4 regions of the Psychrosphaera algicola genome follow, and region 2 is predicted to be linked to each of the others. Evidence: predicted binding sites of a transcription regulator. Region 2 holds the regulator's gene; each other region holds the start of a gene.
The links. The regulator FliA, encoded in region 2, starts transcription of late flagellar genes. The targets are predictions, from matches to a motif close to CTAAAGNTNNNNNNNNNNNNGCCGATA.
Positions count from the first base shown of each region.

Region 1: a site for FliA is predicted at 2,616-2,642, ahead of PN838_RS21465 (DUF3530 family protein). Genes of this name have one in related genera too.
Region 3: a site for FliA is predicted at 1,842-1,868, ahead of PN838_RS16660 (DUF5610 domain-containing protein). Genes of this name have one in related genera too.
Region 4: a site for FliA is predicted at 3,727-3,753, ahead of pomA (flagellar motor protein PomA). Genes of this name have one in related genera too.

Region 1 covers NZ_JAQOMS010000002.1:3,902,395-3,910,645, forward strand. Annotated here, with positions in the region: gene PN838_RS21440 (LPS-assembly protein LptD) at 1-174, opposite strand, end outside; gene PN838_RS21445 (hypothetical protein) at 326-514, opposite strand; gene PN838_RS21450 (co-chaperone DjlA) at 676-870, shown strand; gene djlA (co-chaperone DjlA) at 959-1,528, shown strand; gene PN838_RS21460 (DUF3530 family protein) at 1,548-1,967, opposite strand; gene PN838_RS21465 (DUF3530 family protein) at 2,014-2,583, opposite strand; gene hemH (ferrochelatase) at 2,718-3,848, shown strand; gene PN838_RS21475 (Na+/H+ antiporter NhaC family protein) at 3,903-5,279, shown strand; partial or broken gene PN838_RS21480 (amino acid aminotransferase) at 5,524-6,715, opposite strand; gene PN838_RS21485 (hypothetical protein) at 6,777-7,112, opposite strand; gene PN838_RS21490 (ATP-binding SpoIIE family protein phosphatase) at 7,492-8,251, opposite strand, start outside.
Region 2 covers NZ_JAQOMS010000002.1:986,127-994,377, forward strand. Annotated here, with positions in the region: gene PN838_RS05370 (chemotaxis protein CheW) at 1-387, opposite strand, end outside; partial or broken gene PN838_RS05375 (ParA family protein) at 392-1,157, opposite strand; partial or broken gene PN838_RS05380 (protein-glutamate methylesterase/protein-glutamine glutaminase) at 1,367-2,542, opposite strand; gene PN838_RS05385 (chemotaxis protein CheA) at 2,552-4,687, opposite strand; gene PN838_RS05390 (protein phosphatase CheZ) at 4,704-5,447, opposite strand; partial or broken gene PN838_RS05395 (response regulator) at 5,466-5,773, opposite strand; gene PN838_RS05400 (RNA polymerase sigma factor FliA) at 5,979-6,701, opposite strand; partial or broken gene PN838_RS05405 (MinD/ParA family protein) at 6,713-7,521, opposite strand; partial or broken gene flhF (flagellar biosynthesis GTPase FlhF) at 7,560-8,251, opposite strand, start outside.
Region 3 covers NZ_JAQOMS010000002.1:3,028,872-3,037,122, reverse strand. Annotated here, with positions in the region: gene PN838_RS27880 (adenylate/guanylate cyclase domain-containing protein) at 1-331, shown strand, start outside; gene PN838_RS16660 (DUF5610 domain-containing protein) at 449-1,654, opposite strand; gene PN838_RS16655 (MmcQ/YjbR family DNA-binding protein) at 2,094-2,546, shown strand; partial or broken gene PN838_RS16650 (hypothetical protein) at 2,768-4,652, shown strand; gene PN838_RS16645 (gamma-glutamyltransferase) at 4,674-4,994, shown strand; gene maoP (DUF413 domain-containing protein) at 5,574-5,969, shown strand; partial or broken gene lexA (transcriptional repressor LexA) at 6,212-6,828, opposite strand; gene PN838_RS16630 (1-acyl-sn-glycerol-3-phosphate acyltransferase) at 6,980-8,212, shown strand; gene PN838_RS16625 (lysophospholipid acyltransferase family protein) at 8,209-8,251, shown strand, end outside.
Region 4 covers NZ_JAQOMS010000002.1:1,207,110-1,215,360, forward strand. Annotated here, with positions in the region: gene PN838_RS06490 (pyridoxal-phosphate dependent enzyme) at 1-268, shown strand, start outside; gene thiI (thiazole biosynthesis protein) at 265-648, opposite strand; partial or broken gene thiI (tRNA uracil 4-sulfurtransferase ThiI) at 670-1,721, opposite strand; partial or broken gene PN838_RS06500 (flagellar motor protein MotB) at 1,997-2,925, opposite strand; gene pomA (flagellar motor protein PomA) at 2,925-3,686, opposite strand; gene PN838_RS06510 (exodeoxyribonuclease VII small subunit) at 3,877-4,125, shown strand; partial or broken gene ispA ((2E,6E)-farnesyl diphosphate synthase) at 4,200-5,107, shown strand; partial or broken gene dxs (1-deoxy-D-xylulose-5-phosphate synthase) at 5,116-7,009, shown strand; gene PN838_RS06525 (hypothetical protein) at 7,352-7,657, shown strand; gene PN838_RS06530 (hypothetical protein) at 7,991-8,251, shown strand, end outside.

The DNA.
Region 1 (8,251 bases), 2.9 Mb from region 2:
AAATGTTGCATCGGCGAGTTTAAGTTTTTGATTATTCTCAATTGAAAACTCTGCAGCTTTACCGCGACCTGAGTTAAATCCAAACTGGTATTCGGCATCAAGTAACTTAAAGTCTTTGTTGGAATCGTCAATAAAAATAGATTCGCCTTCAACTGTGGCTGAGGTCGAATCCAATTTAATATTACCTTTAGCGGTAAATTGGTTTTTAGCTCGTCGTAAATTGCACTGTCTGCTTGTACGGTTTGTTGTTGCTGAAAAATAACAACGTTACCTTGAAACTCCGTAAATTCGTTTCTGATTAATTCAGCTTTATCGCTTTCGACCATTATTTCAGAGCGGCTTTGATACGAGTTTGCAATTTTTTTATGCGAGCTTCTTCCGCGCTCACCGGAATTTCGATGTCACAAAGTGGAACAGCTGCCAAAGCACTGTTCGAAAAACAATAAAGTAACAAGGTCGATAAAGACGTTTTGCTTAGGCGCAGTAATATTGTCTTGACGCGATTAGCAATCATGGTTGGACTCAACGTAACCTCATATGGAAAAATTTAGGGAAAGCACACAGATAGAATTCTATCCGATTTTTTACGCTATACTACGCGGCCTATTGAATTAGGATATAATTTCCCCATTAAAGTGGGTGATTAGATTAAGATTTGTACAAAAGTAGGTGAATGTGACTGGAAAAATAGCTGGGGTCATTTTTGGGATCCTTTTAACTCGCAATATTTTAGGTGCGCTTGTGGGCCTATATGTTGGTTATTTGTTCGATAATGCAATTAAAAAGATGGCGAACAAACAAAATGTTGCAAACTGGCTAGAGAGTGGCGATTCAAAACAATCGATCTTTTTTATAGCACTTTTTCTGTGATGGGGCATGTGGCAAAGGCAACCGGTCGGGTAACACCAGAGCACATCCAGACAGCATCCGATTTTATGGCTAAAATGCGTTTGTCTGAATCGCAAAAGAAGAAGCGCGTGACGCGTTTAGAGAAGGTAAACTGCCGGGGTTTCCACTTAATGCGAAACTTAAATTATTTAAACAGCATTTTGGTGATCGCAGCGATCTACAGCAGTTTTTTCTCGATATCTTAGTTCAAACCGCTTATAGCGATTCAGTCTTAGAGCAAAAAGAATATGATGTGTTGTTGAAGATAAATAAAGAATTGGGCTACACCAAAAGGTTCTTAGATCAGCTTATTTCAATGTGGGAAGCTGAAGTTCGATTTCAGGCGTATAAGCAAAAACAACAGGAAAAATATAAGCAATACGACCGTCGTTCGGAACAACGAGAAAAATCTCGACAGGCTGAGTCTCCCTCCTTGCAAGATGCTTATGCACTTATCGGGGCGAGTGAGCGTGATTCTACTCGAGAAATTAAGCGGGCCTATAAAAGATTGATGTCACAAAACCACCCAGACAAGCTTGTTGCTAAAGGACTTCCTCCTGAGCTTATGGAATTGGCGAAGCAAAAAACGCAAGATATTCAAGCGGCCTATGATCTGATCAAAAAAGCCAGACAGTTTTAATTTTTAATTGCATTTGAGTTTACATCCCTACGGATGATAAAAAGCCGTATATTTCTTTAAGAATACGGCTTTGTTGGCCGTAGTAATTAGTACCAACGTGCAGTTTTCTTTGTCGATAATCGACCTTAAAATACTTCCGGGCTAATTTCTTCCGCATATCAACATTGGCGAGAACCCAACTGTTATCAGCATATTGATATAAATCTAAGATGGCATAATCACTATTAGCGACACTTTCTGCTAATTTTTTGTTTTCATTTTGTTGTGGCATAAAAGCACTGAGCATAATTAATGCGTCCGGCAAAAACTGGCGATTTTGGGCGATGATTTCCGTTATCCAAGCGCAGCTTTTTCCCTGACAAATAACAAGATAGTAGCCGGGTGAACTCGCGGCAAGTTGCCATGCAGCATCTAATCGACGTTGGATTTCTGTACTGATTTTTTGCTCCCTTCGGGAGTGAAAATGGGGTCAATATAAAACGATTTTAGCTGTAAGTTAGGATTCGTTTTTCGGCAACCTCAGTTTTTGGATCTACCTCACTTTCTGTTTGTTGTTCCGAACTTGAAGGTTCATCAACTGTACCAACTTCCACGGTGTCTGTGGCGTTTTCATCAGTGGCAGGTGTTGTTTCTTCTTCGATGATTTGTGAAAGGTCATCTGGCATTGTCAGTAATAAACTGTTCCAGCCATAGTCTGTAAGCTTGTCGTATAGCCCACTGATCGCAGCTTGTTTATGAATAGGTTGCTCGATATCAGGTACAATGATCGCCGTGCCTTTGGTTAGGCCCGCGGTTTGTTCTTTAAATAATGCAATAAACTCTTGGTCGCCAGCGGTTAGAAACTTAATTTGTTCGTCAGCAATAAAGTGACGAATGTCTTCTGCATGCTGACGCGCTTTAGAGATCGGCGGGACATATTCAGCTGCGTTTGCAAGTTGCATAAACAACAGGCTACAGGCCAGCGCAGTCGTGACTAATGTCGCAATCGTTCGTATTGGTGACATTTTGTTGTTTTTAATAAATGTTTTCCTGTCTTTTGCCATTACTTTACGCATAAAATAGTTAACTCGTTGGCTCTATTATTTAATATCGGCTTTAGTTTCAATTCCTATAGCGCTTTGAGCATAATATTAATAAGGGTGATCGATATCGAACTTTTATCGTACATAGATAATTTAAGTGAAGTTGCATGAAGTATATTAATTCAGAAAATTATAAACACGAACATGGGGACAAAATTGGCGTTCTTCTTGTTAATCTAGGTACGCCAGAAGCGCCAACTAAGGCGGCTGTAAAGCCTTATTTAAAGCAATTTTTGTCTGATCCCCGTGTAGTCGAAATTCCAAGGGTAATTTGGTACATGATCCTAAACGGGATTATTTTACCTTTTCGTTCAAAGCGTTCCGCTCATGCATATCAACAAATTTGGACCGAACAAGGCTCGCCATTATTAGCGAACACAGCGAGTCTTTGCGGCGGTGTTGTTAAACGTATGGCACAAAAACACCCAAACCTAGTGGTCGATTTTGCTATGCGTTATGGCAAACCCGATATGGAAAGTAAATTGCAATCATTATTGGATAAAGGGGCGACTAAACTCATTGTTTTACCTTTATATCCTCAGTATTCAGCGACAACGACTGGCTCAACGTTTGACGAAATAGCGCGTTTGTTTTCAAAGCGTCGCTGGTTTCCAGAATTACGGTTTGTGAACCAATATCACGATGATCCTAATTATATTGAGGCATTGGCCAATAAAGTGAAAGCGCATTGGCAGCAACATGGCAAGGCAGAAAAGCTCGTATTGTCTTTTCATGGGATCCCAAAACGGTTCTGGTTAAATGGTGATCCCTATGTTTGCCAATGTTTTAAAACAGCGAGATTGTTAGCTGAAAAATTGGAACTTACAAAAGATGAAATGCTAACGTGTTTTCAGTCTCGATTTGGAAAAGCGGAATGGGTGCAACCTTATCTAGAAGGTACGTTAAAAGCGTTGCCCGGCAAAGGCGTAAAGTCAGTGCAAGTATTTAGCCTATGGTTTTCCGTGGATTGTCTGGAAACACTTGAAGAAATTGCAGTAGAAAACAAAGAGTATTTTGAAGACGCTGGCGGTGAACGTTTTCAATATATTCCCTGTTTAAATGACGATGAGTCTCATGTTGACATGATAATGAATGTTATTGAACGTCATGCAAGCGGTTGGGACCTAGCGGATGGTCAATCGCCAGAAGCGCATGCAGAGGCTAATGCAAACCTGCGTCAAAGCGTTATTGATAAAGAAGAAGAACTTTCTCAAATTTCGTCAGTCACGAGCGTTTAGTAAGTAGGCGCTCTTAATACATAATAATAAGTCTAATCGAGTGAAAATTACATTATGACAAATGACCTCTCAATTCTGTCGTCAAATAACGATAAAGGTTCAGCAATTGCCTTATTACCCTTAGCTTTCTTTGTCGCTATCTTTTTGGGGACAGGCATTGCATTGCATTTACAAGGCGTGGCATATGCGTTTTATCAATTGCCTGCACCTGTCGCCATTATTCCGGCTATTATCCTCGCCTTAATGCTTGACCGAACACGTCAAAGACAGGCAAATAATGGTTTGTTAGTCGCGCCATTGGAAACCAGTTTGAATTCATTTATTGAGGGCATGGGGAATAATAAAGTTATTACTATGTGCTTGATTTACTTGCTTGCCGGGGCGTTTTCATCGGTGGCAAAGATCACGGGTGGTGTCGATGCCGTTGTCGCTTTAGGCCTTGATTTAATTCCGGGTCAACTGGTCGTTGCTGGGTTATTTATAATATCGGCCATCATAGCAACGGCAATGGGGACAAGTATGGGGACAATTGGTGCGGTAGCGCCAATTGCCGTAGGTGTTGTTAGTGCCACAGATATTGACCCCGCATTTTTAGCCGGCGCTGTTGTGGGTGGCGCAATATTTGGTGATAACTTAAGTTTTATTTCTGATACAACTATCGCGGCAACAAAAACGCAGGGCGCTGAGCTGAAGGATAAATTTAAAGAAAACCTAAGATTTGCATTACCCGCCGCAATTATTTGTTTGGTTATTTATAGTTTTGCGTTGGACTCACAGGTGACTGAGTTACCGAGTCAGGTGGATTCAAATTGGATCTTAGCCTTACCTTATTTCCTAATTATTGTATTGGCAATTTTAGGTGTTAACGTATTTGCGGTATTGTTATTAGGTACTGTTTTATCGGCTTTGAGCGGCGCAGTTTTTGCTGATTACGAGCTAGCTAATTTGGGTAAAGATATTTATGCCGGTTTTAGTGCGATGCAGGAGATATTCTTACTCGGGTTGTTAATAGGTGGTTTAAGCCAATTGATGAAAGTGCAGGGTGGTTTAGGGTTCTTAGTCAGAAAAATGGAGAGCTTTACGCAACGGTTTGCCAGTGAAACGAACAAATACGCCAATAAATTTGCAATAGGTGGATTGGCTTTCATTACCAATTTAGCCGTGGCAAACAATACCGTGTCAATTATCGTTACCGGTGATACAGCGAAACAGCTAGCTGAAGACGCTAAGATCTCTCCTAAACAAAGTGCAAGCTTACTTGATATCTTCAGTTGCATAGCTCAGGGCATCGTTCCTTATGGCGCTCAGGCACTTTTGGCTGCTGCGTCATTTGGTATCTCACCGGTCGAAGTTGTCACAAACGTTTGGTACTGTTTTATTCTGGCACTGGTAACTATTGTTCTGTTGTTTTGGAAAAACGGCGAGAGCTAGTGATTAGGCTTACGACTTTGTTGTCAGTTGCATTTAGAGGCTCTTATCCAGAGCCTTTTTATTCCCGGTAATTACTCAATGCCATTTGATACACCTAAAGGTTATCTCAATTACCGACTATTAAATTATTGAGTGCTAGCTGAGAAAGATGTCTGACGTGAGAATATCTTTATGGTGGCATGTTTTTTGAAAAAAACCGCAACAATTAAATGTTACGGTTTTGATTTACAGTAAATAATGGCGCTTATTTATTAAGTACAGCCGCCAGTGATTCTGCTAGGTAATTTGCATTGGTGTCGTTAACACCGGCAACATTCACTCGGCTTGAACCGACGATATAAATGCTGTAATCAGTTTTTAATGTGTTGATGGCCGCTTTATCTATTCCTAAGAATGAGAACATACCATTTTGGTTTGCAATGAAATCAAAGTTTCAGGGACACCTTTCTCAGCAAATTTCGTTGCGATAAAGCTACGAAGTCCGTTAATGCGTTCACGTTTCTCGTTTAACTCTTGATGCCACAATGCGGTTAAATCTTGGCTGCCCAAAATAGTGGCAACAATATCAGCACCGTGTGCAGGAGGCATAGAGTAGATTGCGCGAATAACATTTAATGTATTGCTAAATGTAATTTCTGTTTTAATCGCGTCACGCCCCACAATGCTGATTGCACCGATACGTTCACGGTACAAACCAAAGTTCTTAGAACATGAAGAACAAACAATCATTTGCTCAACTTGATCTGCTAATAAGCGAATACCAGCAGCGTCTTCTTCTAAACCAGAACCAAATCCTTGATATGCAGAGTCGATTAAGAAAGTGAATTTTTGCTGTTTTGCGATATCAGCAACGGTTTGCCACTGCTCGATATTAAGATCCATACCACTTGGATTGTGGCAACATGCATGGAATAAAACCACATCACCTTCTGGAACTTTGCTTAGTGTTTCAACCGTTTCGTTAAATTTAAGACCCATAGTGTCAAAATCAAAATATGGGAATTCTTCAACTTTTAAACCAGCGGCTTTGAATATGCTTAAGTGGTTTGCCCATGTTGGGTTGGTTACCCAAATGGTCGCATCTGGATTTGCACGTTTGATTAATTCAGCTGCAACTCTTAGCGAACCTGTTCCGCTAGAGGTTTGTGCGGTCTTTACGCGTGATGACTCAATAATTTGATGCTCACCAAAAATCAACTGAGTAATAAGTGAATTAAAATCCGCGTTACCCGCTAAACCTAAATACGATTTAGATGTTTCGTTTTCAAGACGAAACGCTTCTGCTTTTTTACTGACTTTAAAACTGGCGTATTGCCAACTTCGTCTTTATAAACACCGACGCTTAAATCAACTTTTTTAGGGTTTGGATCAGCTTTAAATTCGGCCATTAAACCAAGAATAGGATCGGTAGGAACGGGTTGTAATTGATCAAACATGATGTCTCACTTAACTGTTATTCGGTTGATTAATTTAATTTTGAGTTTGAAAAAAGGTGGCCTAGCACCTCGCAAACAACTTCAAATACGGCTTGTTTGTCCGCGTCAAAGCTATCTGTACTAAAACATTCTGCGTCGATGATACCAATAATGTGGTCTGTACAGCCAGACCCATCGTTGACCTTTTTAAACTATTTGGTGATAAAATAGGCCAACATAGTTCACTTTTCACTTTTGGGTCGCAGGTATAGTATTCACCGCCGTCAGCGACGTACTTTTGGACATCATTAATTGTCCGTTTTTCACCATAAAGCCCAACAAAACTATTGTTGCTGATAGTTGCAAATTCAGGTGTTAATGGGAATTCAGCACGGCTTGGTTCACCAAAATAAGCCAATTTTGTTAATACTTTCTGGTCGTTATTATCAGAGCGTGTTAAGTAAACCCCAAACCAGTCAACGGCCGTTTTGTATTTGACCCAGTCAACAACTGCTTGAACTTGTTTAACTAATACTAACTGCTGAGTGTTTAATACATTAGTTAAATCAAAAGGTTCGGGTGCGAGTTCGCCAAATAACGAACAGCTACCCCTTCACCTAGCATAGGCACTGCATACTGGGTGATCAGATTAACAGGGTGATTTTCAAGCCAAGTAAGTAACTCATTTTTTAATTCAAGCATTAGCATCATTCTTTATTTTGGGTGTTTAGCCGTCTAAACGTAAGGAATGCTAACTTGAGAAAACCGATATGTAAACCATTTTTGGTATGTTGATGTTAATTTATTGATCTAATTGGGGAGTTAAGTTTATAAGCAACGTGTACTTGGTTACCTTTTTCATTGTAATTAACAAACTCAGCAAGCTCATGTAACAACATATTGCCTCTGCCGTGCTCTAACTCACATTCAAAATCGAAGTCATTGTCTTCCGCAATAAATCCGTCGCCACTGTCGGTAACAATAATATGAACTGAGCATTCAGCGGGCTCGTAATTAATGGCAATTTTGATTTGGCCTTCATTGAGTCGTTCTAATCTTTCAATTCTTAAACTGTAATATTCCATAAAGCCATCGTCAGTGTCTTTGATTTTGGAATCAAGGCCCAACAAACCATGATCCACAGCATTATTATACGCTTCTGACAGTAACAAAAAGAGTGTTGAGCGATGTAACCCCGCGCCTTTTATTTGCGCTATTAAATCGACAACTTCGGCAACAGGGTCTGTCGATTTTATTTGTTCAACATTTAAATCCAAATTAATGACAAGTGGTAATGTGGAGAAATGGTTATCCCACTCATCTTCATTTGAGTTAATTGCTGCACAACGAAGCGATAAAATTGAAATGTCGTCGTCTTGTTCTGCATCGCCACGAAATTCATTGAGGGAGTCGACGATCTGTGCAATTGAATTGTTGTTAACGTCGTTTATTAAGTGTTCGAGCCTATCATAACCGAACATTTCTTGGTTTTGATTAAACGATTCAACTACGCCGTCTGTCGCCATATAAAGTTTGTCAGAGACGGAAACCGAATAA
Region 2 (8,251 bases):
TTGTTTTGTTTCAACAGAAGGTGGCGCGATGTCTTGAGATACACTTCTTACTAGATCGACAGTTTTCTGACGTTCTTTAGCTATTTTTGCATCTTGTTTTAAATTTACTTGTTCCAGTAATTTAGCGACCGTACTTGTTTGCGGTGCGGGTAACTCAACTTCTGGTTCTTTAAATGGTTTTGCTGCTGGAGTTTTATGGGAAACTTGAGGTTTTTCACGCGCAAGTGGGGTCGCCATAATATCGTCAGATAGTATCGCAGGGCGTGATTGTTTTTCTGCCGTCAAAGATCCTCGATGCGTATTTGCAACCGTGTTAATGTCATTTTCTTCTTCGTCACTTAGTAGCTGGTCGAAATACTCCAGCATGACTTTTTCACTTGCAAACATCGACTTAATTATTCTCTAATGATTTTAATAATTCGTTATAGGCGTATACGCCTCTTGCACCTTTAGCATAAATAGGCAATGGCAGTTTTTCCATCGACGCATTTCTAAATTTTGTATCAATTGGGATAACCCCTTCCCAAACCTGATCACCATAAGTACTTTGCAACTCTCGATACGCTACGATCGACGCTCTTGTCCGTTTATCGTACATAGTCGGAATGATGCAAACATCGTATTTTTTCGCCTGAGAGGTCTTTATCAATTGCATTGTACGATGCATGCGTTCCAAGCCCTTTAAAGCCATACATTCGGTCTGTACTGGGATCAATACTTTGTCACTTGCGGCAAGCGCATTGACCATCAAAACACCTAATACCGGCGGACAATCTATTAAAACGTAATCGTAATCAGATGCAAATTTGTTTAAGGTTTTTTAATAATTAAGCCCATACCAGACTTTTTACTCAAAATACCATCTAATGTGGCCATTGCCATCGTGGCGGGAAGAATACTTAAATTTGGTACTGGAGATTGCCAAACACACTTTTGCCAATGTTCCTGATCCATAGAGTCTGAGTGCAAAAATACATCATAAACGCTATGCGTTAATTCTTCTGAATCAATGCCAAAATAATAAGAAAGTGACGCATGGGGATCGGTGTCTAACATGAGGACTTTTTACCTTTCAGCGCCAATATTGCGCCTAAGGTTATAACAGAAGTCGTTTTACCTACTCCACCTTTCTGATTTGCAACAGTCCAAACCTTCACATATTCACCTAGTTATTATTATTTAGTGGTTACTGTTTAGTTTATCTAAAACGTTTAACACGCCATCAAATTCGATTAAAAATCGTTCGCGCAATTAGAAGTTATTAATAGTATCAGCTATCTAATGAGATTAGTGCTTTTATTTTAACGAGCTGCGGTTTAAGTGCTTTACCTCTGGATCTAAGTTCAGGGAACACATAAACTGCAATTTAACGTAAATTAAATTCTTTAAGAATGGAAGGGCCAATTTGCTCTAGTGAAATCGACTGTTCTGAAACACCAGCACTTGTTACCGCTTGTGGCATACCATAAACCACACAAGATAATTCGTCCTGCGCCCAAATCTTAGCGCCACGTTGTTTCAACATTCGACTGCCTTCGCGGCCATCCGCTCCCATGCCAGTCAATATAATTGCCAATACATCACCACCATAAACTTTCGCAGCACTGCCAAATGACAAATCAACACTTGGTTTATAAGTTACACGAGCTGCCTCATCATCCATAATTTTAATCGTCCCGTAATCAGGTCGACCTTCAATCAACATTTGCTTACCGCCTGATGCTAAATATGCCACACCTTGGTCTTAATGGCTCGCCATTAACTGCTTCTTTTACCGAAATATTGCATAACGTATTTAAACGAGAGGCAAACGCTGGGGTAAAAGCTGCTGGCATGTGTTGAACAAGAATAATCGGGACGTTAAAGTTTGCAGGTAATGTTGTAAGTACTTTTTGCAACGCAACGGGTCCGCCTGTTGACGTACCAATCGCTAATAATTTATATGACTTTCCAGACGAGTTTCGAATCGCCGACGTTGCCTGCCGTTGAGGTGCCGCTTGACTCGTTTCAGTTGTTCTTCGAGTTGATGAACTTTGCAGGCTGCTACCCAGTCGCGAAGATATTGTTGAAGTAGAGGTCGCTGGTTTAACTATTGCTCGTTCTGACACTTCAGAACGAATTGGACGACGTCGAGCTAATATACTGGATTTCGCGCCTAATGCTTTAACTCGCTCCTGCAGTAAAGCGGTTCCTTCTTTTTATCTTTTGCTATGTCTTCAAATTTTTTCGGAAGAAAATCAAGGGCACCAGCTTCAAGTGCATCTAACGTTGCAGTGGCCCCATCGTGTGTTAAAGATGAAAACATAATAATAGGCGTAGGTGTCACTGCCATTATTTTTTTGACGGCTGTAATGCCATCCATGACAGGCATTTCGATATCCATCGTGATCACATCTGGACGTAACTTTGCGGTTTGTTCAATTGCCGCTTGCCCATCAGCTGCATCCCCAATAACTTGTAAGTCAGGGTGCGAGTTCAAGATTTCTGTTACTCTACGTCGAAAAAACGCAGAGTCATCTACAACCAATACCTTTATTGTCATTTTTAAATACTACTTAAACCTTAAGTTAGACCGTTTAGCATAATGTTTTAACAAGTTCGGTACATCAAATATAAGCGCGATACCACCATCCGATGTAATCGTCGCCCCTGCCATTCCCGGAGTTCCTTGCAACATAGCGTCCAATGGTTTAATGACAACTTCTTCTTGTCCGATTAATGAGTCCACAACAAAACCAACTTGTTGTACACCAACTTGAATAACAACTACATGGCCTTTACCAACAACTCGGTCAGCTGGGTTATTGCCTTTGATCAACCAGTCTTCTAAATAAAATAGTGGGATCGCTTTTTCTCTAACGATAACAGTCTGCTGGCCGTCAACTATATTTGTCTTTGTTAAATCCAGATGAATAATTTCATTTACCGTTGATAGCGGCAATGCAAATATCAACTCACCAACAACAACCATTAAGGTTGGAAGAATTGCTAGTGTCAGTGGTACTTTAATTTCTAGTGTAGTGCCAACGCCTAATTCAGACTGGATATCGACAGAGCCGTTAAGCTGAGTGATTTTGGTTTTAACCACATCCATACCAACGCCACGACCAGAGATGTCTGATATTTCTTCTTTCGTTGAGAAGCCCGGAGCAAATATTAAATTATATGCTTCAGTGTCTGACAATCGAGCTGCAGCATCCGCATCGAGAACGCCTTTATTTACGGCTATATCTTTAAGCTTTTCAGGGTCCATTCCTTTACCGTCATCTTCGATGACTAACAAGATATGATCGCCTTCCTGTGACGCCGATAAACGAACTGTACCGACTCGGCTCTTACCAGCGTTTTCACGTTCGTCCGGCATTTCAATGCCGTGGTCTACAGAATTTCTAACTAAATGCACTAGCGGATCCGCTAGAGCTTCTACTAAATTTTTATCTAAATCGGTTTCTTCACCGAGTAATTCCAATACAATTTCTTTATTTAAACTTCGAGCCAAATCTCGAACAACCCGAGGGAATCGACCAAATACCTTTTTAATCGGTTGCATACGCGTTTTCATTACCGCGCCTTGCAGGTCTCCAGTTACAACATCTAAATTAGATATTGCTTTGGTCATCGCTTCATCAGATCCTAAATTAACCCCTAAGCTCACCAACCGGTTACGGACTAAGACAAGTTCACCAACCATATTCATAATTTCGTCAAGGCGTTTAGTGTCAACACGAACAGTTGTTTCAGCTGCCGGTGGTGGTGGTGCCTTTTTCTCACCAGGTTTAGGTGACTTAGCCGGCGCAACTTTAGCAGGAGCGGGTTTAGCCGCTACAGGCGGTTTTGGTGCCGGTGCTGGCGTCGCTTTTGGCGCTGGCGGTTCAGGTGGTTTTGGTGCCTGAGCTTTTGGTTTACTTACTGTTGGTGACGCGCCTTTGCCATGTAATTCGTCTAACAAAGATTCAAATTCGTCATCACTTATCTCATCACTTTCATTTGAAAACGAGACAGGTTGTGCTGGAGCCGTTGGTGCAGCATTACCAGCCGAAGGTTTTGATGTTTCAAACGACCCTTTCCCATGTAATTCATCTAATAATGCTTCAAATTCATCGTCTGAAAAGTCATCACCACTACTAGCAATTGCTGACGACGTGGGAGAAGTAGGTGCTGGCGTCGCTGTCGCGGCCGGCTTACCATGGAGTTCGTCTAATAATGCTTCAAATTCGTCTTCTGATATTTCATCTATATCGCCGCCAGTCAAATTAACTTCTGGTTCGACATCTGCAACCGTTTCAACTACTTCGGCCTCCGGATGACTATAACGATGTAGACGTTCTAACAGTTGTGGATCAGCAGGAGCTGGGTCTTCACCAGCTTGAACTTGAGCAAACATTTCGTTGACGGTGTCGAGCGCTTGGAGAATAACATCCATCAATTCAGGTGTTACGCTCCGTTTGCCAGTCCTCAGAATGTCGAAAACATTTTCTGCACCATGGCACGCATCCACCAAATGCGTTAACGCTAAAAAGCCAGCGCCACCTTTGACGGTATGAAATCCACGGAAAATGGAATTCAAGAGACCAGCGTTTTCTGGGTCATTTTCCAGTTCAACTAGCTCTTCTGATAGTAATTCTAAGATCTCTGCAGCTTCTATTAAGAAATCTTGTAATATCTCTTGATCCACTTCCAACGCCATTCGGCAGCTCCCTAACTTAAAAGCCTAAACTAGATAATAGGTCGTCAACTTCATCTTGATTCGAAACAGCGTCTTCACGTGTTTCAGCATCGATGATTGGACCTTCTACACCATTGTTATCGACAGCAGCCTTAACTTCATTAATAGATTCTCTACTAGGTTCACCAAATACTGTCAGTAAGTGAATTAAACTATCTTCAACTTCTTTGACTAACTCGATAACACGTTTGATTACCTGACCAGTTAAATCCTGAAAGTCTTGAGCCATCATGATTTCAGTCATATAAAGATGAATTTGGGCTGCGTCTTTTTCTGCAGTCTCCATAAACTCATTCACTGAAAAACATAAGGTTTTAAATTCGCCCAACTCAAGTTGGCGCTGCATTAATTTATCCCACTCAGGTTTTAAACTGGAAATATCGCTATTAATTTTGTCAGCTAACGGCAAGCTAGCGTCAACGGCGTCCATTGTTTTATTGGCAGCCTGTTCCGTCAAACTCATGACGTAACTTAATCGTTCTTTTGCATCAGGGATATCATCTGTCGCCAAATTTGCAATTTTCGGATCTAATTGAAAACTAGAAAGCGAATCATGTAATTGACGTGTGAGTTTTCCAACTTCTGCAAATAATTCTTTTTGCTCAGGTGCAGCAATGCCCATTAAAATGGTGTTTGCTGTTGTATTGTCACCCGACTCTAGCGCAGCTACTAAGGCTTTAGCCTCTTCAAGGCTAATCTGCGGAGCAGTCTCTAAAGACATAGTGTACTCCTAGTTAGATTATTCTAAGCGCTCGAATATTTTTTCTAATTTGCCCTTCAACGTCGCTGCAGTAAATGGCTTAACAATGTAGCCATTAACACCCGCTTGAGCGGCGGCAACAATTTGTTCTTTTTTAGCTTCTGCAGTTACCATCATGACAGGCATATGTTTTAGGCTTTCGTCTTTACGAATCTCACGTAATAAATCAATCCCTTGCATACCTTGAGCATGTTCCAGTCCGTAACAACAAAATCAAAGTCACCATTTTGCAACATTGGTAATGCAGTACTTCCGTCATCTGCCTCTGAAACATTGGTAAAGCCCAAATCTCTCAATAGGTTCTTGATGATTCTTCTCATTGTTGAGAAGTCGTCAACAACCAGAATTTTCATATTCTTATCCAAAGCGTCCTCCAGTGAGGTTTTGTTAGTTCCCAATCCAGTTTCACTTATAGTAGTTCGTACCGGCTTGAAAATACATGATTAACGTAAATAAATATTATTAATAAAAATTAGGAAGTTACAAGTTTTATTATAACCATTCCTTTAATCGAGCTCGAAGCCGCACCATAGCTTGGCTATGGATCTGGCTAACTCTCGATTCACTCACGTTCAAAACGTTACCAATTTCACGTAAGTTTAGCTCATCATCATAATATAGCGAAAGAATTAGTCCCTCTCGCTCGGGCAATGACTTAATTGCCTTTATCATTGATGATTTAAAATTGTTTACTTCGACACCGTCATAGACATCGTCCGAACCGTCAGTATGTTTTGTCACCACATCTTCCGCTACACCTAAGCTGTCCAAATCGAGGACACGGCCTGCGCTCGTCTCTTTTAACATTTGGTGGTATTGGGCAAGTGATATATCCAATGCAGCAGCGACTTCTACATCTTTAACGTCGCGTCCAAGTTCAGCTTCTAACGCTGATATTTTATTGGCAACTAATCGGGTATTACGGTGTACAGAGCGGGGAGTCCAGTCGCCACGTCGAATTTCATCCAACATGGAGCCTCGAATTCTTATGCCAGCATAGGTTTCAAAACTCGCCCCTTTTGACCCATCAAAATTCTTTGATGCTTCAATAAGACCAATCATACCTGCTTGGATGAGATCATCAACTTGGACACTGTCGGGCAATCGCGCAGCCAAATGGTGGGCAATTCGTTTCACTAACACCCCATGTTTGTTTACAAGGCTAGTGAGCGATTGTTCTTTAGCCTCGTAGGCTGCGGCAACTTTGTTGTTCAAACGAGCGCCTCTTAATTTACTAACTGCTCTAGAAAAAATTCTAAATTACCAGTCGCGTTTGTCGGCGTCGGCCAGTTATTTATTTTGGCAGCTAAAGTTTTAAATGCGACAGACGATGGCGATCTTGGGAAAGCGTCCACAATTGCCCGCTGGCGTCGAACCGCTTTTCTTAAATTGTCGTCAAATGGAATTATCGCAGTTAACTCGAGTGTGACGTCTAAAAATCGGTCCGTCACTAAAGATAATTTTTTATATAGGTCCTAGCTTTCTTTCATCGAACGAACCATGTTCGCCACGACTTTAAATCGATTGACACCATGGTCACGATTAAGAATTTTGATCAGTGCATAGGCGTCAGTAATTGACGTTGGCTCATCACAGACAACAACTAATAATTCTTGGGATGCGCGTGAAAAGGACAATACCATGTCTGAAATGCCTGCCGCAGTATCGACAATAAAAATATCCACTGGTGTTCGCATTTCACTGAAAGCTCGGATAAGTCCGGCATGCTGGGTAGGAGAAAGGTCGACCATATCTACAGTACCTGAAGTTGCCGGTACTATTTTAATGCCGTACGGCCCTTCAACTAAAATATCGTCAAGTTCAGCTTCACCGGAGATGACATGTGATAAGTTTTTTCGACACGTAAACCTAGCATAACATCACAGTTAGCTAAGCCTAGGTCAGCGTCTAGCACTAACACTTTTTGCCCGATTTGAGCTAGGGCTATAGCGGTATTTAGCGAAACACTTGTTTTGCCAACGCCACCCTTTCCGCCTGTAACAGCGATTACTTTGGTTTTATTTGCTAAAGACATATTTCTTAAGCCACTAGCCTTAGTCAGATGAACTTGCTTTAATCATACATGCCTACTGCTTTTGGCACTACCTTATTATTTTCGTTAGTTACTTTTTGCTTTAATTCAAACAATTGATTAGCTTTTTGCACAATTTTTCCTGAATTTGCAACTCTAATGTCCTCTGGGACGCGTTGACCGTTGGTTAAATAACCAATTGGCAACCTATTATGAATTGCAACACTCATTAACTCTCCCAAACTTAAAGATTCGTCTATTTTTGTAAATATACAACCCGAAAGTGGAATTGTTTTAAAATGTTGTACGCTTTCTTGCAGTACACTCATTTGTGAAGTGGCTGATAAAACTAAATAATTTTTAATGTTAACACGTGATCGCGTTAACAAATAATTTAATCTTTCTGTCAATTTAATGTCACGTTGACTCATGCCAGCTGTATCAATCAAAACTAACTTTTTGTTTCTTAGCTGATAAATGGCTTCAGACAACTCTTCAACATCTTTTGCTTGTTTAAGCGGGCACCCTAATATTTTGGCATAAGTTGCCAATTGTTCAAGTGCGCCGATACGAAAGCTATCAGTCGTAATTAGGCCAACTTTGTCGGCACCATACATTTGTGCATAACGAGCCGCTAACTTAGCTATGGTCGTAGTTTTACCAACGCCAGTAGGACCGACCAATGCATAGACTCCGCCACGTTTGATAATTTCGTTATCTGTTGTATCAAGTT
Region 3 (8,251 bases), 2.0 Mb from region 2:
ATTCACCCGAGCGCAATGCCCTAATATCGCATTTAGGCCCGTGGACAAAGTAAAAGTAAAAGGTAAAGATTTGGCCGTCGCCATCTTTGAGCCCGTTTGCATGTTAGACGATTTGGACGATGTCACTAAAGTGGAAATCACCGATTTAGAATCGGCTTATCAAGACTACCTTGAGCAAAACTGGGACAGTGCGGATCAAAAGTACACCACTTTGCTAGAGCAGTTCCCAGAACGATACCTTTACAAAATGTATTTGGAACGCATTGAACAGCTCAGGCATGAAGACTTAGCAAGTGATTGGGATGGCTCGTTTACTCACACTTCGAAATAGCTCGAAATAGAATGAACGACCAGAGCATTCGTTATTGGGCATTGTTAGATTTTAAAGCAATGCCCGTTTCAACTATGTATTTTGAAATTCAACCCAAACAAAATGAAAGTACTGAGGTTATAACCCAGTTTCTTTACCCTTAGCGTCTGGCATTGCCGTCATTGCATCTAATTCGTCAAACTTTTCCAATAGCGATTGAGCAAATTCGAAAAAGCTTATTTTGCCTTTACCATCACTATTAGAGGCTTCATTACCCGAAGATTCTGGTAAGTCGACCTGTTCAAGTATTGAGCTTATCAATTGTTGCGGATGAGTAAAATGCTCTTTGGCAATGGTCAGGCTACGAGCTAACTCAGACGCAAATTTACCAATCGGTTTTAACTCGCTTAACACACTCGGTTTAAGTATTTCTTGTTCTGGTTGATAAGCCTGTATTGCTTTAACACTTCTTACGCGAGTCATAGAGAATGCAAAGGAACTGATCTCGTTTGAATCAAATCCCATATTCATCGCTTTCTCAAATGCCTTGTTTACATCACCACCATAAAAGTCAGTCGCTAAATCATTAACGCTATTTAGAATATCGTTTATCGCTTTTAACTCATTATCGTCGAGTTCACCGGTTACTGAAAACGCAAAGTTGTTTTCTTCTAAACTATCCGCTGACAAATAATTAAGCTGAGATTCGCCGAACTGTGTTTTTGTTGAGCCACTCGCTGACTCTGCCTGATAGGCCATTAATGAAGATGCGTTGATCGTAACGACATCTCCATCTTTTGTTTGCAATTCAAAACTAAAATCTCGAGCTTCACCCACTTGAACAGCGCTGTACTCAGCGAGCGTCTTACCAATATTTTGTCTTACTTCAGACTTAGAAGCTTTAGCAACAACGTCATTACTGCTAACAGCGCTATTGGCCAAGTCATTTACGTCGTTGTCAGAATTTTCAACTGCTGTTTCTGGTAGATACTTTTCTTTTAAAAGTTCTAATCCTGCAAGCACCTTTTCTTTGGTTAACGATATATCTTCATCAACTTCGGGGCTTAACAAGTTCATATCTTTTAGAACATCGTTGGCTTCGTCGTATCCCTTCTCAAAACCTTCTAAAGCAGCTTTTAATCTTGACTCGAGTTGCTCAGAAGTTGCGCCATCGGCCACATCATGTTTCAACCGCAATTCAACAAACTTTAAGATATTGTTTGCCGCAAGATTAGCTCGTTCTTCGCGTTCTTTAACTTCGAGTTCTTCTAAAGATGAATTTGCCGAAGGAAATTTTGCCTGCAGCGAGTCTTCAAGTCGACGATGAACCGTTTGCTGAAACATCGAAAAGCTTTTTTATCGCTACTATTGTATTGATAGAATGTAATTTGTTCGTGTGCTTTCACACCTGTCGAACTAGATTCTTCCATTGACCTTGTTTTGTTATTTGACGAACTCGGCCCTAAGTTACTCATCAAATTTGTGTCTAATCTAATCATATAAATTTCTACCTATATCTACCCAAGATTGTTATCGGCCATAACCCCCATTAGTTAACATTTTTTATTATATCTTTTTTGTATAAATAACGAACAAAAACATATATCCCAAAAACATATTGTTTTCCAGCTAGTTAGACTGATGTTTTGTCTTAAAAAATAATAAAGAATAAAAATTATTAATTAACAATAGACCCTAATGGGTATTTTGAGTCGTTTTAATCTAGTTTAGCTTTAGTTAAAAGACTCAACTTTAATTCAATGTTTGAATTAAAGTTGAGTCTGTGGCCTTATCTATGCAACTTAATAAGCTCAATACTGTGGAATTAATGGAACTTGACCAGCTCAAAACCTACCTAATCAATAAGCCTGAAACATTAGAGACATTTCCATTTGGAGACGACGTTTCTGTCTATAAGGTCAAAAACAAAATGTTTGCATTGCTCGCATGGCGTGACGACCAATTAATGTTAAATCTAAAGTGTGATCCGGACGAATCGATAATGCTTCGAGAAATCTTTCCAACAATTAAACCGGGCTACCACATGAATAAAAAACATTGGATTTCTATTTATTTTGAAGACCCCATTCCAAAAGGCGAAATAGAACGATTGATAGATAACTCTTTTATGCTCGTCGTAAATAAAATGGCTAAAAAGATCAATCGTCTATTTTATTACATTTATAATGTACTGAACCTTCACTTTCAATATATTGTGCCGTACCGCTCTTTATGAATAATCGCGAACGATTTTCGTCTCATCGCCCTCGTGCTAGCACATCATTTTTTAATTGGAGTGGTTCTACATATTGGCCTTTTTGTCAGTCATTCTCAAAAATTCATTGTAAAAAGGTGCCATATAGGCAAAGTAGCGGCGACGTGAAATATTTACCGCGAAGTGATATAACACACTGTAAAACATCATCTTATATGGAATAAGACAACAAGGAGAATTCCGTGGCTTTTGATTATGGCTCTATAGATCTCGGTCTAAAAACCCCTTTAAATTAGAGGGCAAAATCACTGCTCTAAGAGGAATTATTCAAACAATCGTTGGGATAAGTTTACTTGTCATCGCGTCGGGCTCAGTTAAAGAAGACCCTCGTATCGGCTGGATATTAATGATATTTGGTATGATCTCGCTTGGACTAGGTATCAAAATATTAGCATCTGGTATTTATAGTACATTACGCTATTTTGTCGGCAGAAATCACCCTACATCTCTTGCATATAATTTTAGTAAGTCAGAAACATCTACAGCACAAGAAGAAAAAATGATGTTGCATATAATGCTAAAACATTAGAAGAAATGCTGGTTGGTCGAAAAAACAGCACCTTCGTTGAACCCGTCGGTTTTCTATCTCGTCTTTTACATAGCTTAATTCCAAAATTATTATTTTTACCTTTTCCTATACGAAATATGGCCCAGCGTTTATTTGGTTCGTGGGTAAGTACCTTAGTAGCATTACTATCCTATGGTCTAATCGCATTTGTTTCTTTAGCCGGGTTTGCCGGTGAAGCAGGTGAATTGGCATTCCCTATTTATAGCACCCTATTAATGTTTTATATCCTATTTTCATGGCGTTCTGCTGGTAAACCAATCCAACGTGATGCAGAAACTCAGATTGAAGCATTAGGCTCAGGTACACTAGCCAAAATCATTTCGTTGTCATTTGTCTTTCCTATCATCATTGGCCTTCTTGTTTCTTGGTTAATGGCGCAAGGTAACCTAAACAAAGTGGATATAGATAATGCACTGACTCAATTGCCTGACTTTAATGCTGCGCTTTATCTTGTTGCGACTATCGTTTTAGCACTTATTTGCAGTGCCTTAATTTTTATTATGATCAAAGCTCGTCTAGGTAACTCTAATCCGGTAGCCGAAGTATCAGAACTTCGTGAAAATTGGCAGGAATCGGTACACCCTGAGGAAATTTTTATTAACCTCGATAACTTAGTCATGGCGAACCGCCGTTATAAAGAAGTGCCAAACCGAGTTTACAAGGAACTTGAACCACAACTGCAGGAACAAGTTGATGGTAAAGGTGGCTTTAAAGGCGAAATGATCCAAGAGATACAGCCGAAATTTAAGCCTTTATCATTAGGTAAAACCTTTCAAACTGCCCGTCTAGTTTCACTTATTTGTGGCAATGCACTTTATTTATTAGCCATTGCTTTTACTGTGCTATTTGCTTATTCCGCAATCGATATCATTCACTTTATCGACACGGTTAATATTGGCAACATTGAGCAAATAATAAATTCTGACCATCTATTGGAATTTAGTACGTTATTAATCGCAAGTTTTCACATCTTGCTTATTGGCTTTTTACTGCGTGCATTTGCAAGGCTACTGACCAATTGTGCTCATTTGTTCTATGCTGAAATGCAATTCGAGTCTCTGTTGGTCTACTTCAAGTGCGAAGGGACCTTTACTGAATCTAAAATTTCTACTGGTACTGGTATCCACGATAGCACTCGCTCTGAAAATACTTTGGTTCGAAGCAGTATTACGCCATGGATTATCGTTTCCCGCATCGTCTCTACTACATTTGCGGCGACTGGTATGAAAAACCTGGAGCATCCAAGACATATCATGGAGCTACACAAAGATAATGAGCAATTAGCCGCCATTAAAGCGGATGTCATTTCGTTCTTAAAAGACCGTGAATCTATAGCTTCAATTACCAGTGAACGAGATTTGGGGAATGCATCACAACTTTATCAGCTAAACCAGCAAACTAGAGCAAATCCAACATCTACGGCAGCGTTAGAACAAGATGAAGAAGCCGCGGGGTATTTGCGACAAGAAGAGGATCTTAATCCGACCGACAAAGGATAATTAATCTCTCTTGAGCTATCTTTGAAAAATCAAAAAATACTATTTTTTGATTTTTCAATTATCCGTTCCCATTACCGAGTTTATGTTTATATCATCAAAATAACTGCACAATCCGCTGTTGATACACCGCGATTCCACCATCAGTTATGGCCAATAAATGAGATCAAGCATTTTTCTGGAATAGACCATGATGTATTAAACAAACTCGAAAAAATGGGTTACAACTTGGTAGAAGGCGCATTTGGCGATCTACAAATTGTGATTAAGCAAGGTAATAAACTGCAAGCAGCTTCTGAAACTAACAAATTTAATCGAGGCGTAGCTAAAGTACTAGAGCAATAAATACGTAAACTCATCGTTTATTTAAAATCTGTTTACTTTACCTAACCTACAACGTGCGTTTAATTATTAGCGCACGTTGATTTTATCTCACTTAAAACTCTTCTAGAAATGACAACAACTAGCTTTTTTCTGAGCACACATCAAACACCGAACACCTGAACTAAAAAAGGCTCAACAATAATTGAACCCCAACGGTCATTATATGACCTAAAGTCATTTACGCAAGTGACCTCATAGTCACCACATCACTACACAACCAATTTCATCATTGTCGTAGCGATTTAATAGCCATTATTGCTCTGCAGATTTGCGCCGGCTTAATGCTAAGATCCTAGTCGACAAGCACTCATTTTTTAATAACCTTAATTAGTGCATAGTGTCTGCAGTATCTTAAAGTCATACATCGTTAGTTAAATTGAAATTGCCACAAAACTTAACGGTTACATTCCCATTATATTGAACAAAATTCACAGACAATCAAAGACCTAAAAAAGCAAAGCTAGTCACACAATAAACAAACTAAAATAAATTGATTTAGGGGCTTGCATCAGATAATTTCTCGGCTAATATTCTGACTAAATGGAGTGCAAATTATTATTTAGTAAAATTGGTTTTGAGGTAAAAACATCTATGTCAGAATTTCATGGTTTTATGCAGTCTAGTGAGTTTTACGACGACAAAAACTTTCCAAAAGGGTTTAAGCGATCTGGAGATTTTACAATAGCGGAATCCGAGATATTGTCATCTTTAGGTTCTAGGTTAGCGCAACTTAAACAGAAAAAAGTTGCAGCAGAAACCGACGCAGAAAAGCACTTTTTGGAAATGTGTGAACACAACTTGCTACCAGAAAGTGTTGTTGAGCGTGTTTGGGCCAAGTATGAAAATATTATCACTACGGGTAAACCCAAATATACGTTAACGGCAAAAGCGGAAGATGTGGAAGACGATCCGGATATAGACGATGACGATTTATAAAGATGTAAATGACTAAGCAAACTGGACAGCTGCTTAGACTAAACTCCAGCGTAGCCTAATTTAATCATTAGTGTAGGTATTGTGATCACGAGTCTGCACAAACAAAAAATCGCTGAACATCTTGTATTCAGCGATCTTTCACAGAGTAATTAAACCTAATATCACCCGTATCCACCAAAAAAGACTAACGGAGTACAGTGAGAATTTCGGCGCTAATAGTCTCCTAGCTTGTCGTCAGAAAATTACATCAACGACGAATTTCTTATGACGCCTACGGCTAACCCTTCAATTGCAAAGTCTTGGTAGTTCAAATCCACTTTAATAGGCGAAAACTCTTTGTTTTCTGCATGCAAGATAACTTGGCTACCGTTGCGTTCTAACCTTTTAACTGTCACATCTTCTTCTACGCGAGCAACAACGACCTGTCCGTCGCGAGCAGTTTGAGTTTTATGGACCGCCAAAAAGTCACCATCCATTATGCCGATATCGCGCATACTTTCACCCTCAACCTTCAATAAAAAGTCAGCGGCAGGGTTAAACATAGTTGGATCGACATTTATGTGGCTGTCCACGTGTTCCATCGCCAGTATTGGCGAACCCGCAGCAACTTTACCTATAACCGGTAGGCCAGTTTCCATCTGCGAAATATCTTCAGTCAAACGAATACCGCGGGATGTACCTGGCAATATTTCAATAAAGCCCTTTTAGCTAGCGCTTTTAAATGGTCTTCCGCCGCATTGGCAGAACGAAATCCTAGTCTTGTGGCAATTTCGGCTCGTGTTGGTGGCATACCAGTATTCACGATGCTTTGTTTAATTAAGTCTAATATTTGAGCTTGTCGTTCTGTTAACGGGCGCATAAGTCTGTTTTTCCATACAGTAATGATAACTGTCAGTATATACAGTCATTTATAAACTGCAAATAGAAAAACTAAATTCATTTGTAGGATTTACGAACCGATTTGCTAAAATCAACCTCGTCTTTTTGAAAATCATTAATTAAGCGAAAAAATGTCTATTATTGCATCTGTATTTTATTGGTTAACTCGACCATTTATTCGTACCAAAGTTGTTATCGATGATTCACTCGATTTATCGACGTTGAGTCAGAATCAACAGATAAGTTATGTGTTAACCACCGATTCATTTACTGACAAACTTGCGTTTGAGCAGGCATGTCGTGAACATAACTTAGCCTCGCCGTTTTCGAAACTTAAAATTCAGTTTAAGAGTTTTAACCGTACTTTTGGCGTTAAACCAATTAAGTCGATATTCAAAAATGAAAAAACACATATGCGGGATACGCTAGCAGAAGGTCAAAAAATTCTGCAGCAAGTTGAATTAAGCCAACAAGATGTCCTTTTTGTGCCAGTAATGATTTGTTGGGGTCGCTCGCCAGGGGTTGAACGCAAAGCAACCGATGACCAAAACAAAATTGGTATTTGGGATCTGGTAGCTGCAACGATTCAAGCCACGCCACTTCGAAAGTTTTTTATCGTATTATTTTCAGGCCGCCACAATTTTGTGCGAATTAGTAAGCCAGTATCCCTGCAAAAAATGGTCGCCAATCACGGTACTTCTGTGGATGCAGCTCATAAACTAATGCGTGTTGCGCGTATTCATTTCGAACGTCAGCGTTTAGTTGCGACAGGACCTAAAATCATGGCTCGTCAGGCATTTTTTAACAGTATGCTGGCAAGTCCTGCGTTGAAAAGAGCGCTGCAAGATGAAATGAAAACCAAAGACATCTCTTTGGTTGAAGCGAAAAAGAACGCAAACAAACTGCTACACGAAATCGCAGGTGATTATAACGAGACTTACGTCCGATTCTTCTCACGAATATTAACTTGGGTTTGGAACAAGATTTATAACGGCATACGTGTCCATAATTCTGACGAGTTACGTGAGTTGGCGCAAAAAGGCCACGAGATTGTTTATGTTCCTTGCCACCGCAGTCATATGGATTACTTATTGTTAACCTATGTAATCTATCATCAAGGGCTTGTTCCGCCTCACATTGCGGCGGGTATTAACCTCAACTTTTGGCCTGCAGGGCCTATATTTAGAAAAGCCGGCGCATTCTTTTTAAGACGCAGCTTTAAGGGCAACAAGTTATATTCGGCCGTATTTCGTGAGTACCTTAGCCAGCTGTTTATTAAAGGTTACCCAGTCAAATATTACACTGAAGGTGGGCGTTCTCGTACGGGTCGTTTGTTACCCCCAAAACAGGTATGTTGGCGATGACAATACAAGCCATGTTACGTGGTATAGACCGACCTATTA
Region 4 (8,251 bases), 220 kb from region 2:
GGATGCATTAGTATTAGGCAGTAGCAGTGCATTAAACGTTACAGCAGCATTATATTGCGCAGTTCAAACTGGCCCCTTAAACGGTGGAAAACCACAGAAAATTGTGACAATTGCTTGTGATGCAGGTGAACGTTCAGTGTCTAAACTTTATAATGAAGCGTTTTTGGCAAGTAAAAACATTCAGTCCGATGCCCAATCCATTGAGCATCTAATTGAACGCTATAAAACCGAGATTAATCGATTACAACACGTTGAATTTAATCTTTAATTTTTTCGGTAAACCTTAACATTTGTGTAACCGTGTTCGTGTAATAACAAGGCTTGAAGTCGACTCATTACACCACGGTCACAATAAAGGTAATACGGCTTAGTTTGATCCAAATCCCCAAATTGCGTTGCCAGTTTAAAAAATGGCATCGTAATTGTTTCAATATCATCCAACGCTAACGGCATTTCATCGGTTTCATCTGGGCTGCGGATATCTAACACAATTGCGCCATCGGGTAATTCAGTAACTTGTTCAACTTCCTGAACTTCCTCGGCCGCTTGTTTTTCTATATCACGGATATCAATAACATTGGCTGCTGAAACAACCTTATCAATAAGTGATAAATCAAAATTAGATTCAGCTTCAATTATTTCTGACAAAACGGCACGCGTAGTTGGTTTTTTCGAAATGACACCACAATATTCAGGCATAGCAGCGGCAAAATCGTGGGTACCAATAATACGTGAAGTATCGATAATTTCCGCTTTATCCAAATGAATTAATGGACGCAAGATCAGTGTTTCTGTAACTCGGTCAATAACGCTTAGGTTTGTCAACGTTTGGCTCGACACTTGACCCAATGACTCACCTGTAACCAATGCTTTGATATTGAGTTTGGCGGCGACTTGAGACGCGGCACGCATCATCATTCGTTTTAAAACAACGCCCATTAAACCATTGTCTATTTTCGACAAAATTTCTTCGACTACCGGTTCAAAGTCAACCGCAACAAATTTGGTTTTATGTGAACTGCTATAACGTTTCCAAATTTCGTAAGACACTTGTTTAACGCCAATTTCATGCTCTTTACCGCCAAGATTAAAAAGCAGAAGTGCGTTCTCGCTCCACGACGCATCATATGATAGGTAGCAACACCAGAGTCAAATCCACCAGATATTAATGACAACACATCTTCCTGGGTTGGGAGTGGCATGCCGCCTAAACCTTTATGATTCGCTTTAATGATCTGCAACTTGTCCTGACGCAACTCTAATCGAATTGTAAGTTCTGGCTTTTTAAGCTTGACGCTTGCTGACTCAACAGCTTGGTTTAAACCGCCACCGATGTAACGTTCTAAATCACCAGACGTAAAATCATGTTTGCCTGACCGTTTAACTCGCACGCAAAACTTTTTGTCCTCTAGGAATGGGACCCAGTATTTAGCGACGTCATTGAAGGCGGTATCGAAGTCAACAAAGTCAACTTCAACAATTTGATTATATTGGTCTACACTATGAATTCGTGAAATAGCATCAATAATCTCCGCTTCCATCTCTTCTGAAATACCAATCGCTTCTACAAGAAGGTCACTCCAACGAGCAACAACATGTGCCGACGGATAAATACGTTTTACAATAATACGTAAGTTCGACTCTAATAACTTACTAAACCGTTTACGTACCGAACGACTCTTAATGTTTATTTCTGGGTGGTATTTTACGATTAATCTCATGACACTTAACACACTGGCATTGACGACAAGCGATACTGACACCAAAACAATTGGGTTAGCTCATACTGGTCTTTTAAAATAGCGCGGGATTATATAACGAAGGCCAAAACCATGCCATAGGTTTATTTTTTAGTCATTTATACAAAGCAATAATAAATACTGTACTAGGCTCACAAAAAACCAGACACCATTAATGAAATCTCATTAACCACATCTGGTCTTTTATATTGTTACCATTTTTAACTTAAAGGTAACTCGTAATTTTTAAATAAAGCCTAAAGCTCTGTGACGTTTATCCCTTCAGACTCTTTTGCCTTGCCCTGCGTAATTGCAATCTCAACTCGACGGTTTTTGCGACGATTCGACGTTGAATTATTCGGGACTAAAGGTCGAGTATCTGCATGCCCCATGACCGTAATTCGGTTTTTATCAAAGTATGGCGCATTTATCATTTCGGTCGCAACGGCGACCGCTCGGGTAGAAGATAAATCCCAATTGTTGTTAAACAGCTCGTTGGTCACATTAATATCATCAGTATGACCAGATACCGTTATATCGCCAGGTATGTCGTTAAGTAGTGTCGCAACTTTTTGAATGATAGGCTTAAACTGATCTTGTAAATACGCCGATCCAGATGGAAACGCCCCATTCTCTCTTATCCGAATAATGATCTGCTGACCTAAAGATTCAAGTTCTACTGCTCCATCGATGATTTCTTTTTGCATTTGTTCTGCAATTTTTTTCATCATTTCATTTACTTGTTCTTGCTCGGCCGTGGCGGTTGCTTCAGTTTCCGATTCTGCTTCTGCGGTTGCGGAACTCATGCCACCACGCATTTCTGCGGTTTGTTCCTGCCGGCCACCTGCTGATTCATCTTCGCCTTCTTCAAACTCTAGTACTTGCTGAGTCATCTCTATGGTTTGCTGCTGCAATATTTCAATAGGTGTTGGTTCTGGTCTTCCTAGGCGAAACTCTTGCGCTATCACCGAGGTACCTTTGGGTATATCTTTAACTTCAAGTTTATTTTGCACACCAAATGCAAACTTCATTGAGCCTGCAATTTGCTTAAATTTTAAAACATCCATTTCGGCAAATGACAAAAGCAATACAAAGAAACACATCAGCAACGACATTAAGTCTGCAAAAGTCCCCATCCAAGCGGGAGTCCCTCTGGGGGACATTTTGGACATTCATCCATCGGAATTATTCCTCAGTGTTTACTTCGCGCTTAGAAGCCGCTAGATAGTTACGAAGCACGCCTTCAATTACTTTCGGGTTTTGACCATCTTGAATGCCTAATACCCCATCCATAATCAAACTTTGATTGAGCTTTTCTTCACCCGTTCTTAAATTCAGTTTAAATGACATAGGTAACGCTATAACGTTGGCCAAAAATGCACCGTATAACGTTGTTAATAGGGCAACAGCCATCGCAGGACCGATTGACTTTGGGTCATCCATGTTTGACAACATAGCAACCAAACCAACAAGTGTACCTATCATCCCCATCGCTGGAGCAATATCTCCCAAGGTTTTAAACATACCGGCACCGAGTTCGTGACGTTCTGTGGTAAGTGAAATATCTTTTGATAACGTTGCTCGAACCACTTCACCATCGTGGCCGTCAACTAATAAGTCTACGCCTTTTTGCAAAAATGCGTTGTTTATTTCCGCTTCTTCTAACGCTAAAAAACCGCCTTTACGTGCTGAATCTGCAAGTTCGACAATTTTTTCAATTAATTCTTCTGGCGTTTCAATTTTAAACGAAAACGCCTTACCCGCGATTTTACCCGCCGTGAGGAACTGAGCTAACGTATAATTAGACAACAAGACGAATGTCGACCCACCAAATACAATCGCTATTGACGGTACGTCAATAAACATATGGAGTCCGCCGCCCAAAATCATGGCCAATACGATAAACCCAATCGCACCAATCATGCCTACAATACTAGCTAAATCCACAACTCACTCCCATCTCACAATTTGCTTCTACATTGATAACTATCGACAAATATCCCAACAACTTAAATAGTTTCTAACTAAGTGTCTATTGTTTGTTCGCCCTCGCCTAATAATAAATGATTATAATTGAATATGCAGTGCCAATACGGTAACTTATTTGGCTAATTTTCAATGTGACCCAAAGCTATTTATGACTAAGCCTACTGCCCCTCAATTTGAACAAGCTATCGCTGAACTCGAATCCATCGTTAATCAACTAGAATCTGGCGATTTGGAGCTTGAGCAGTCGTTGAAATTATTTGAACGCGGCATTGAATTGACGCGCATAAGCCAATCAAAATTGCAGGAAGCTGAACAAAAAGTACAGATCCTAATGGAAAAACAAGGCGATCTTCAATTGCAACCTTTCCAAACTGAACCGGCTGGTAACTCTAACTGATGAGCAATTCAGAACAATCAGTCGAAAAACCGAACGTGAAAAATGCTCAACAGGTTTCCGACAACAATGCGGCTATGAACAATGTTGGGTTTGCCGAACAAATAACGGTTTATAAATCTCAAATTGAAAATTATTTAGAGCAACATCTTGCCACTGCAAACATTGATGAGCCAACATTAAAAGCGGCAATGCATTATTCACTATTATTAGGTGGTAAACGTTTAAGACCATTTTTAGTTTATGCCACAGGTGAAATATTTAATGCAGACCCAAATTCATTAAACGTTGTCGCAGCCGCATTAGAGTCAATCCACAGTTACAGTTTAATACATGATGACTTGCCGGCCATGGACGATGATGATCTGCGTCGCGGCCAACTGACTTGCCACAAAAATACAATGACGCGGTCGCTATTTTAGCTGGCGATACCTTACAGACCTTTGCATTTCAAATGTTAAGCGGCCCCGAACTTAGTAGCGTAACGCCAGAACGCCAGCTGCAACTCATCCATCTAATTTCACAAGCCAGTATCGATATGTGTGCAGGCCAATCAATTGATTTGATTGAGACTGATGCAAACACAGATTTGTTACCAGAAATTAAACTGACAAATCTCCAACATATGCATAAGCTAAAAACCGGCGCATTAATAAAAGCATCTGTCTTAGCAGGCGCGTTATGTGGCAAGGTTTCTGAACAAGAACTCAATTATTTAGAACAATATGCCGATGCAATTGGCCTCGCTTTTCAAGTTTGGGATGACGTATTAGATATAGTTTCAGATACCGAAACCTTAGGTAAACCGCAGGGTTCAGACCTAGAAGCAAACAAAAGCACTTACCCTGCGTTGTTAGGTTTAGAGCAAGCAAAATTGAAGGCTAAAAATTTAGTTGACGAAGCAGTTCAAGCTTTACAACAATTGCCGTACAATACGTCGGTTTTACAACAATTAGCCCTTTATATCATTGAGCGAGATCACTAAGTTCTTTTATGACAGTAAATATTGCCGATTTTCCACATTTACAGAAAGCCTTGCTGCCAACTGACCTTCGCAAATTGCCTCAGGAAGCACTTAAATCTGTATCAAAAGAGCTAAGAGAGTACTTACTAAATTCAGTAAGTAAGAGTTCTGGCCACTTCGCATCAGGTCTAGGAACTGTAGAACTTACTGTTGCCTTGCATTATGTGTATAACACACCGTACGACCGTATCATTTGGGATGTTGGCCACCAGGCTTATCCCCATAAAATCATTACCGGTCGAGCGGATCAGATTCATACTATTCGTCAAAAAGATGGATTGCACCCGTTTCCTTGGCGTGAAGAAAGCGAATACGATACGTTAAGTGTTGGTCACTCATCTACATCCATTAGTGCGGCATTGGGAATGGCAATTTCAGCGCAGTCTGCGCACAAAGCCGAACCTGAAAACAAAATTCGTAAAGTATGTGCCGTTATTGGTGATGGCGCGATGACCGCTGGTATGGCGTTTGAAGCGATGAATCATGCCGGTGACATTAAGCCCGATATGTTAGTGGTATTAAACGATAACGACATGTCTATCTCTGAAAATGTCGGAGCCCTAAATACCCACATGGCAAAACTACTGTCGGGTAACTTATATACGACGTTTAGAGAAAGCGGTAAAAAGTTATTAAGTGGTATTCCACCAATTAAAGAACTCGCCAGCCGAGCAGAAGAGCATCTAAAAGGTATGGTCGTTCCAAGTACCATATTTGAAGAACTCGGATTTAACTATATTGGTCCAATTGATGGCCATGATATAGATGCGTTAGTCGATACCTTACGTAATATGCGTGACCTAACTGGCCCGCAGTTTTTACATATTGTCACTAAAAAGGTAAAGGGTATGAACCGGCTGAACAAGATCCAATCAAATACCACGCAGTACCTAAATTTGATCCTAATACCACTTCGCTACCAGCGTCAAAGTAACATCACCTACATACTCTCAAGTATTTGGTGACTGGTTGTGCGACATGGCTGCCGTTGATAACAAATTAATGGCAATCACTCCTGCAATGCGCGAAGGCTCTGGTATGGTGCGTTTTTCAAAAGCATTTCCAGAACAGTATTTTGATGTCGCAATCGCAGAACAACATGCAGTAACGTTGGCGGCGGGCATGGCCTGTGAAGGCTTTAACCCAGTTGTGGCAATTTATTCTAGCTTTTTACAACGTGGTTACGACCAGTTAATCCACGATGTTGCCATAATGGAACTGCCGGTTTTATTTGCCATCGACAGAGCCGGTATAGTTGGTGCCGACGGTCCAACGCACCAAGGCTCATTTGATCTGAGTTTTATGCGTTGTATTCCTAATCTCGTTATTATGTGTCCAAGTTCAGAAAACGAATGTCGACAGATGTTGTATACCGGCCATAAGCTAAATCAACCTGCAGCCGTGCGTTATCCAAGGGGCGGTGGTTCTGGTAACCCAATCGAGTCAATAATGACTGCCATTGAAATTGGTAAAGCGGTAACGGTTTCTGAACTCCACGACGCTAATATCGCAATTTTAAACTTTGGTGTTTTTATTGAAGAAACCAAAATAGCTGCAGAGAATACCAACGCCTCTGTATACGACATGCGTTTTGTGAAACCGCTTGATACCGGGCTGTTAGATAAACTCGCGGCGTCGGGTAAAACCATCATTACCGTTGAAGATAATGCAATTGCTGGCGGCGCAGGGTCTGCCGTTAACGAATATATTCTTAACAACGGATATGCGTGTCGTATTTTAAATATTGGTTTGCCTGATCAATTTATCAAACACGGAACTCAGCAAGAAATCTATCAAGAGTTGCAACTAGATGCTGATGGAATTACCAAACAAATCAACCAATTTATTGCGATCGCAAAATAAATTAGCTGGCCTCAAACACAATTAGATAGCTTAAAGCTGCCCATTTATTAAAATGGGCAGTACATTCCTAAAAACAGAACTGCTACTCAAATTATTTTTTTGTTTCCAGTGAACTAATTCAACTCTCTTCTAAGTATTTGATTATAAATAAATAGGTCTATTACTCTAAAAGTTCAAAAATTTATTTTTTATTTTTTTCGATTTTTGTGAACCAAAGTCACTAAACCCCTCAAACTCTGCGCTTAGTTAAAGCAGACAAAAATCAAATAAACTTAAAATTATCATGTGGTTAGCTTGAGGGTAGCGCGCACCCAAAAGACCCAGATCGAAATAGGACTTATAATGAAATACGAATTTATTTTATCTAAACTTAGACCGTTTAGCCTGATTGTCGCCGCGATGTCGACACTTGCCATTACCGCGTGCAGTAGTGAGGATGAAGACACAGGCAGTGGTTATTTGATGATTTACAACGCCTCAAAAAATGCCCCCGACATCGAACTCGAAATAGAACAAGATGGCACCACCAGCTATTACACAGGTATTGCCTATAGCGAAGTTGCAGGTGCATTTTCATTAGATAGTGGCACTTACAATATTGACCTAAACATCAATACGACAAACAGTTTAGAAGAGCTAATATACTAGGGCGATACATCGATTTCTGATGAAGACGTTAATTTAATCGTTGTTGTTGGTGACATTAGTGCCCCGGAAATCATAAATTATTCGTTTGAATATGAAGACCCAGAAACAGAAGATGAACAATTTACCATTCGATTTTTAAATTTAAATGAAAGCAATGAAGACCTAAATGTATACTTATCGCTAAGTAGCCAAGCGTTCAGTGACGCTGTTCCGGCAAGTGCGCTAAGTTTCACCGAATTAAGCGAAAGCCAATATTTCGATGTAGACAACTACAAACTCTACATTGCAGATATAGATGGAAACCTTGTATTTGAGTCTGATGAAATACCGTTTTTGTACACTAATCAGCAACTCATTGTCATAAAAGAAAACCCCGGTTCGACAAGTTCACCATTTACAATTGACCGAATCACCAGTTCTGGCGGCGTGACAACGTACAACAGCATCAATTCAAGCACTGAATTACGAGTCTTTAATGCAATGGATAACAACGAGTTATTAACCTCGTATAATGGCTCATTAGATTTCCATATTGGTGGCATCACTGATAGCCCATTAATCGCTGACCTAAATCGCAGTGCATACAGTGACGTT